Regions from separate parts of the uncultured Methylobacterium sp. genome, predicted to be linked through region 2. Evidence: riboswitches for the same ligand, from Rfam matches in the RefSeq annotation. Region 2 holds a riboswitch; the other holds the start of a gene.
What was found. Region 2 has a riboswitch for cobalamin ahead of ACFE8Y_RS04985 (TonB-dependent receptor). Riboswitches for the same ligand answer to the same signal wherever they lie in the genome.
Positions count from the first base shown of each region.

Region 1 (3,360 bases), on a different contig from region 2:
ACCGCGATCTTCTTGTGGGTTCGCGTCCCCGCGGCGGAACCGACCAAGCCCAGGACGTCTTCCGCCGGCAGGCGGGCGGCATCCGGAAAGTGCGGGATCAGGCCGAGGCTCGCCCATCCGGTCTGCTTCGCGATCAGGTCCATGCCGTCGGCAAAAAGGCTCGGATCGCCGCGGAACCGGTTGACGAGGAAGCCGACGATCATCGCTGCGTCCGCCGGATCGATCACCGCCTTCGTGCCCACGAGGCTGGCGATGACGCCGCCGCGGTCGATGTCGCCGACGAGCACCACCGGCGTGTCCGTGGCGCGGGCAAACCCCATGTTGGCGATGTCGCCGGCGCGCAGGTTCACCTCCGAGGCCGAGCCCGCGCCCTCGACGAGGATCAGGTCGGCTTGCCGTTTCAATCGCGAAAAACTGTCGAGCACCGCCGCCATCAGCCGGGGCTTCCAGGCCTGGTAGTCGCGCGCCGTCACGGTCGCGACCATCCGCCCCTGCACCACCACCTGGCTGCCGACCTCGCTCTGCGGCTTCAGGAGCACCGGGTTCATGTGGACCGACGGCGCGACCCCGGCCGCCCGGGCCTGGAGGGCCTGGGCGCGGCCGATCTCGCCGCCGTCGGCGGTCACGGCCGCGTTGTTCGACATGTTCTGCGGCTTGAACGGACGCACCGCCAAGCCGCGGCGGGTGAAGGCGCGGGCGAGCCCGGCGACGATCAGCGACTTGCCGACGTCGGAGCCGGTGCCCTGGATCATCAGGGCGCGGGTCATGCCACGACCCGTCCTTCTCCCCCTTGCGGGAGAAGGTGGCCCGCGCAGCGGGTCGGATGAGGGGAGCGACGGTGCCGGATGCGATGCTCCCCTCTCCCGGCCCTCGCGTGAGCCGAGGCCCACCCTCCCCCGCAGAGGAGGGCAGCGCCTGCCGGGTGTCGGGGACGACGCATCAGAACTCGATCCCCGCCTGCGCCTTCACGCCGGCCGAGAAGTGGTGCTTGACGTTGCCCATCTCGGTCACGAGGTCGGCGGCCTCGACCAGGGCGGGCTTGGCGTTGCGGCCGGTGACGACGACGTGGAGGTCGGGGCGCCGGGCGCGGAGCGTCGCCACCACCGCCTCGACGTCGAGGTAGTCGTAGCGGAGCGCGATGTTGAGCTCGTCGAGGACGAGGAGGCGGATCGTCGCGTCGGCCATCAGGTCGGTGGCCTTGGTCCAGGCCTGCCCGCAGGCGGCGATGTCGCGGGCCTTGTCCTGGGTCTCCCAGGTGAAACCCTCGCCCAGCGCGTGCCACGCGACCCGGTCGCCGAAGGCTTCGAGCGCGTGCGCCTCACCGGTGTCCCAGGCGCCCTTGATGAACTGCACCACCCCGATCCGCCAGCCGCGGCCGAGCGCCCGCAGCGCGAGGCCCAAGGCCGCCGTGGTCTTGCCCTTGCCGGAGCCGGTGTTGACGATGAGCAGGCCCTTCTCGATCGTCTTGCCCGCCACCTCGGCGTCCTGCACCGCCTTGCGCTTCGCCATCTTCGCGCGGTGGCGGGCGGCGTCGTCGCGTCCGGGATCGTCGGTCATGGCGTTCCTTGCGGCTTCACGGTCAGCGGCAGGCCGGCGACCGTCAGGACGACGCGGTCGACCTCCCGCGCGAGCCGCTGGTGCAGGCGTCCGGCGGCGTCGCGGAACCGGCGGGCGAGCGCGTTGTCGGGGACGATGCCGAGGCCGACCTCGTTCGAGACCAGCACGACCGGTCCGGGCGCGGCGGCACAGGTCGCGGACAGGGCGTCCGTCGCCGCGTCGAGGTCGGCGTCCGAGAGCAGGAGGTTGGTGAGCCAGAGGGTGAGGCAATCGACCAGCACCGGCCCTTGCGCCTCGGCAAGCGCCGCGGGGAGGGCCAGCGGCACGTCCCGCGTGATCCAGCCGGCGGGGCGCCGCTCGCGGTGGAGGGCGATGCGCGCGCGCATCTCGTCGTCCCACCCTTGCGCAGTGGCGAGGTAGAGCCACGGGGTGGGCGTGGCCTCGATCAGCGCCTCCGCGTAGGCGCTCTTGCCCGAGCGCGCGCCGCCGAGCACGAGGGTCGTCCGGGGACCGGCCTGCTGCATGCCCTCCCTTGCCCCAAGCCCGGCCGGCCCGTCAAAGCCTCCGTTGTGCGCGACCGCGCGACAGGCTAAGACTTTCTGCGACGGTGCCCCGGAGACGGGGTGAAAAGGGAATGCGGTGAGGGGCGACCCGACTCCGCGGCTGCCCCCGCAACTGTGAGCGGCTAGCGCCTGCCATCGCCACTGGTCTCGCACCGGGAAGGCGGCAGGCGCGGCGATCCGCGAGCCAGGAGACCTGCCGTCCCCCGCACGTTCTCGAACGCCGCCGGCGGGGCGGCCGGAGATGTTTCGTCATGATGACCACGCAGACCCAGACTGTTCCCGGCGCCCGTGCGAACGAGGGCTTCGCTGCGATCGCGCTCGCCGCGATGCTCGGCCTCGGGCTCGTGTTCCTGGCCGGCTTCTCCCCGGCCTCGGCGCTGCACAACGCGGCGCACGACTTCCGGCACACGCAGAACTTCCCGTGCCATTGACCGCCTGAATCCAGGCGTCCCCATGCTCATCCGGCTCCTGTCGGCGGCGCTCGCCGCCGGCTTCCTCGCGGCCGTCGTCGCGACCGGCCTCGAACTCGCCCTCACCTCCCCGCTGATCATCGCGGCCGAGCGGTTCGAGACGCATGCCGCCGTCGAGGCGTCTGCTGCGGAGACCTCGCGACCGCTGCTGCACCGCGCCCACGCGCACGAGGGCGGCCATGAGGCGGGTGAGGCGCACGCCGCACCCGAGTGGCAGCCGGGAGAGGGTGTGCCGCGCATGCTCTTCACCGGTCTCGCGACCCTGGTCGGCGGGATCGGCTACGCCCTGCTCCTCGGCGCCGTGATGCTGGCCTGCGGCCGCGAGCCGACGCCCGAGCGCGGTCTCGCCTTCGCGGTCGCCGGCTTCCTCGCCGTGGCGCTGGCGCCGGCGCTCGGCCTGCCGCCGGAGCTGCCCGGCAGCGAGGCCGCACCGCTCGCCACGCGGCAGGCGTGGTGGGTGATGACCGCGACCGCAACCGCCATGGGCCTCTACCTCATCGCGATCCGGCGCGTGCCGATCACCATCCTCGGCGGCCTCGTGCTGATCGTGGCGCCGCATCTGGCCGGCGCGCCGGAGGTGGCGGTGGGGAAGTCCGAGTTGCCCGCCGGACTCGCGGCGCAGTTCGCCGCCCGCTCGCTCGCCATCGGCTTCGTGTTCTGGGCGGTGATCGGCCTCGCCTTCGGCCGGGCGTGGCGGACTTTTGCCCCCAAGCCCGCGGTGGCCGCCCGTGCCTGACACCGTCCTCTACGTCTGCACCGCTTGCCGGATC
Region 1 is NZ_CAXTBY010000117.1:7,746-11,105, reverse strand. Features, by position in the region: gene ACFE8Y_RS18230 (cobyric acid synthase) at 1-767, opposite strand, end outside; gene cobO (cob(I)yrinic acid a,c-diamide adenosyltransferase) at 940-1,557, opposite strand; gene cobU (bifunctional adenosylcobinamide kinase/adenosylcobinamide-phosphate guanylyltransferase) at 1,554-2,081, opposite strand; cobalamin riboswitch at 2,146-2,336, shown strand; gene ACFE8Y_RS18215 (CbtB-domain containing protein) at 2,375-2,551, shown strand; gene ACFE8Y_RS18210 (CbtA family protein) at 2,574-3,326, shown strand; gene ACFE8Y_RS18205 (DUF1636 family protein) at 3,319-3,360, shown strand, end outside.
Region 1: linked by a shared signal. The riboswitch ahead of ACFE8Y_RS18215 (CbtB-domain containing protein) and the one ahead of ACFE8Y_RS04985 (TonB-dependent receptor) in region 2 are both predicted to bind cobalamin.

Region 2 (3,360 bases):
AGCACGAACACGGCGAGCGCCACGTAGTACAGGGCCACGAGCGACAGGAGTTGCGTCAGCGAGCCGACGCCGTAGCGGCCGACCGTGTAGGCCACCGCGCCGAGCACGCCGAGCGGCGCGACGCGCACGATCAGCCCCATCGCCTTGAACAGCACGCCCGAGACCGCGTCGATCAGGTCGGTGACCGTCTTGCCCTTCTCGCCGCCGAACATCGCGAGGCTGACGCCGAACAGGATCGCGAAGAACAGCACCTGGAGCACGTCGTTGCGGGCGAGCGCGTCGAACGAGGTGGTGGGGATGATGTTCATCAGGAAGGACGAGAAGCCGCCGCCCTGGAGCTTGTGCGCGTTGTCGGCGTAGGTCGAGAGCGCCTTGGCGTCGAGGTTGGCCGGGTTGATGTTCATCCCGTGGCCCGGCCCGACGAGGTAGGCGAGGATGATTCCGAGGGCGAGCGCGATCGTGGTCATCACCTCGAAGTAGATCAGCGCCTTGACGCCGACGCGCCCGACCTTCTTCAGGTCGCCCGCGCCCGCGATGCCGTGCACGACGACGCAGAACACGATCGGCGCGACGATCATCGAGATCAGCTTCAGGAAGGCGTCGGAGAAGACCTTCAGGCCGACCGCGAAGTCGGGCGCCGCCATGCCGAGCACGATGCCGAGCAGAAGCGCCACGACCACCTGCACGAAGAGCGACTTGTAGAGCGGCGCGCGCACCGCCGGGGCGGGTGGGGGAACGACGGCGGCGATCGTGGACATCGGCTGATCCTGGGGCGCGGCGCCATCGCCCCAGGTCGGATGATCCGCCGTACGAGGCCGCAAAAGCTGGCTAAGCAACGCAAATGCCAGCCTTCGACCCTGCTGAAGGATCGAACGCGCCCGTGCCGGCGCAACCGATCGATGAAGAGCCTATCGCACGACGGAATGCTTCGGACCGAGGTCCGATTGTCACCGCTAAAGCACAGCCTACGCGGATGTGTTGCCTCGTGTTGACTCTCCCGCGCGCCATCGCCCAAGTGGACGCGACGGTTCCCTTCGGGGATCAAAAGGGAACGCGGTGAGGATTCGTCCGATGCCGCGGCTGCCCCCGCAACTGTAAGCGGCGAGCCCTCCATCAACACGTCACTGGGTGCTTGGCACCTGGGAAGACGATGAGGGGCAGCGACCCGCGAGCCAGGAGACCTGCCGTCAGTCGTGGTCACACGCGAAACGCGTCGGGCGGGGTGCTCCGGCGGGTGTCGAGACGCGTGCGCCCGCCGGGCCATGCGGGGCGGCCTCGTTCGCGGTGACGTGCCACACCCGCGTCCGCACGTCCGAATCGATGCCCCATCCCGCCCCGAGCGCACCGGCCGCCCGCATCCGCGGAGGCCATCGGCCGCCGCGCGCCGACGGCCGGTCCGCGTCCGGTGGCCCGACGGATTGTAACATTGTTACAGTCACGATAGGGCTTGGGTCGTCGAGGCCGTGCTGCCGCGTCGAAACAGCCGAAGCCGACCCATCATGCGCCTCCTCCACAGACCGCGCGACCGCCGCGCGGCCCTTCGCACGCTCCTCCTCGCCGCAGCAGGGCTCGGCGCCGCCGGCGCCCGCGCTCAGACGGCGGTCGCCACGGGAGAGCCGCCATCCAGCGTCCTCCTCGATACCCTGTCGGTCGAGGGCAACGGCGTCGGCCTGACGCGAGCCGCGCCGACGGGGTTGAACCTCAACACCCCCGACCGCGGCGCGAGCCGCCTCGGGCTGACGCCGCTGGAGACGCCCGGCAGCATCGACATCATCTCCGGCGACACCGCGCGCCTGCGCGGCCAGGACACGATCGCCGACGCGGTGACGCAGAACGCCACCGGCATCACCACCATCGCGTCTCCGGGCAACGGCAACGGCGCCTTCACATCCCGCGGCTTTGCCGGCCCGAACTCGATCCAGCAGCTCTACGACGGCACGCGGATGTATGTCGGCGCCAACACCGTGACGTTCCCGTTCGACACCTGGAACGTCGAGCGCATCGAGGTGCTGCGCGGGCCGGCCTCGGTGCTCTACGGCGACGGGGCGATCGGCGGCGTCATCAACGTGGTGCCCAAGAAGCCGACCTTCACGCCGATCAACGTGGTGCGCGGGGGGCTCGGCACCGACGGCATCGCGCGGCTCGCGCTCGATTCCGGCGGCCCGATCGGCGACGCCGTGGCCTACCGCCTCAACATCAGCGGCAACCGCGCCGGCGGCTGGATCAGCCCGGAGGGCGACTTCCGCAACCTCGCGGTCTCGGGCGCGATCCTGCTCCAGGCGACGCCGGATCTGGCCTTCACCGTGAGCCACGACCTCGGCTACCAGGAGCCGGCCCGCTACTGGGGCACGCCGCTCGTGAACGGGCGCATCCCGGATTCGATCCGGTTCAACAACTACAACGTCCGCGACGCCAAGATCACCTGGGCCGACAACTGGACGCAGTTCAAGACCGAGTGGACGCCCACCGCCGACATCACCGTGCGCAACACCGCCTACCGCCTCCAGAGCCGGCGCCACTGGCTCGACGTGGAGCAGTACAGCTTCAACCGCGGCACGGGGCTGGTCGACCGCGGCGACTACCTGGAGATCTACCATCAGCAGGAGCAGGTCGGGAACCGCTTCGACGCCGCCTTCCGCGGCAGCCTGTTCGGATTCCGCAACGAATTCCTGGCGGGCTTCGACGTCAACCACATCGATTTCCGCCACACCAACAACTTCTATTTCGACCAGACCACGAGCGTGCCGCTGACCAACTACGATCCCGGCCTGTTCCCGGTGAACGGCCGAGCGCGGCCCGCCTACGCGACGCAGACCAACCAAGCCTCGGTCTTCGCCGAGGACCGCCTGATCCTGACCGATCAACTCTCGCTGCTGACGGGCGTTCGCTACGACGCTCCCACTCTCCAACGCGAGGATCTCGTCACCGGCAACCGGTTCGAGAAGAGCTTCCAGGGGCTCGGCTACCGCTTCGGGCTGATGTTCAACCCAACGCCGGAGACGGCACTCTACGCGCAGTACGCCACCGCGACCGACCCGGTGAACAGCCTCATCACCCTGTCGCAGTCGCTGGCCGGCTTCAAGCTCACCACCGGCGAGCAGGTCGAGGTCGGCGCCAAGGGCGTGTTCCTCGACGGCAAGGGCGAGTGGACCTTGGCCGGCTACCGCATCGTCAAGGACAACCTGATCTCGAACGTGCCGGGCCAGCCGACCGTGGCGACGCAGGTCGGGCGGCAATCCTCGGTCGGCGTCGAGGCAGCGCTGTCGTTCCAGGTGACGCCGCTCTGGCGGGTCGATGCCAACCTCGCCCTGCTGCACGCGCAGTACGACACCTTCGACCAGACCGTGAACGGCGCCGTGA
Region 2 is NZ_CAXTBY010000012.1:2,152-5,511, forward strand. Features, by position in the region: gene ACFE8Y_RS04980 (dicarboxylate/amino acid:cation symporter) at 1-758, opposite strand, end outside; cobalamin riboswitch at 1,009-1,204, shown strand; gene ACFE8Y_RS04985 (TonB-dependent receptor) at 1,500-3,360, shown strand, end outside.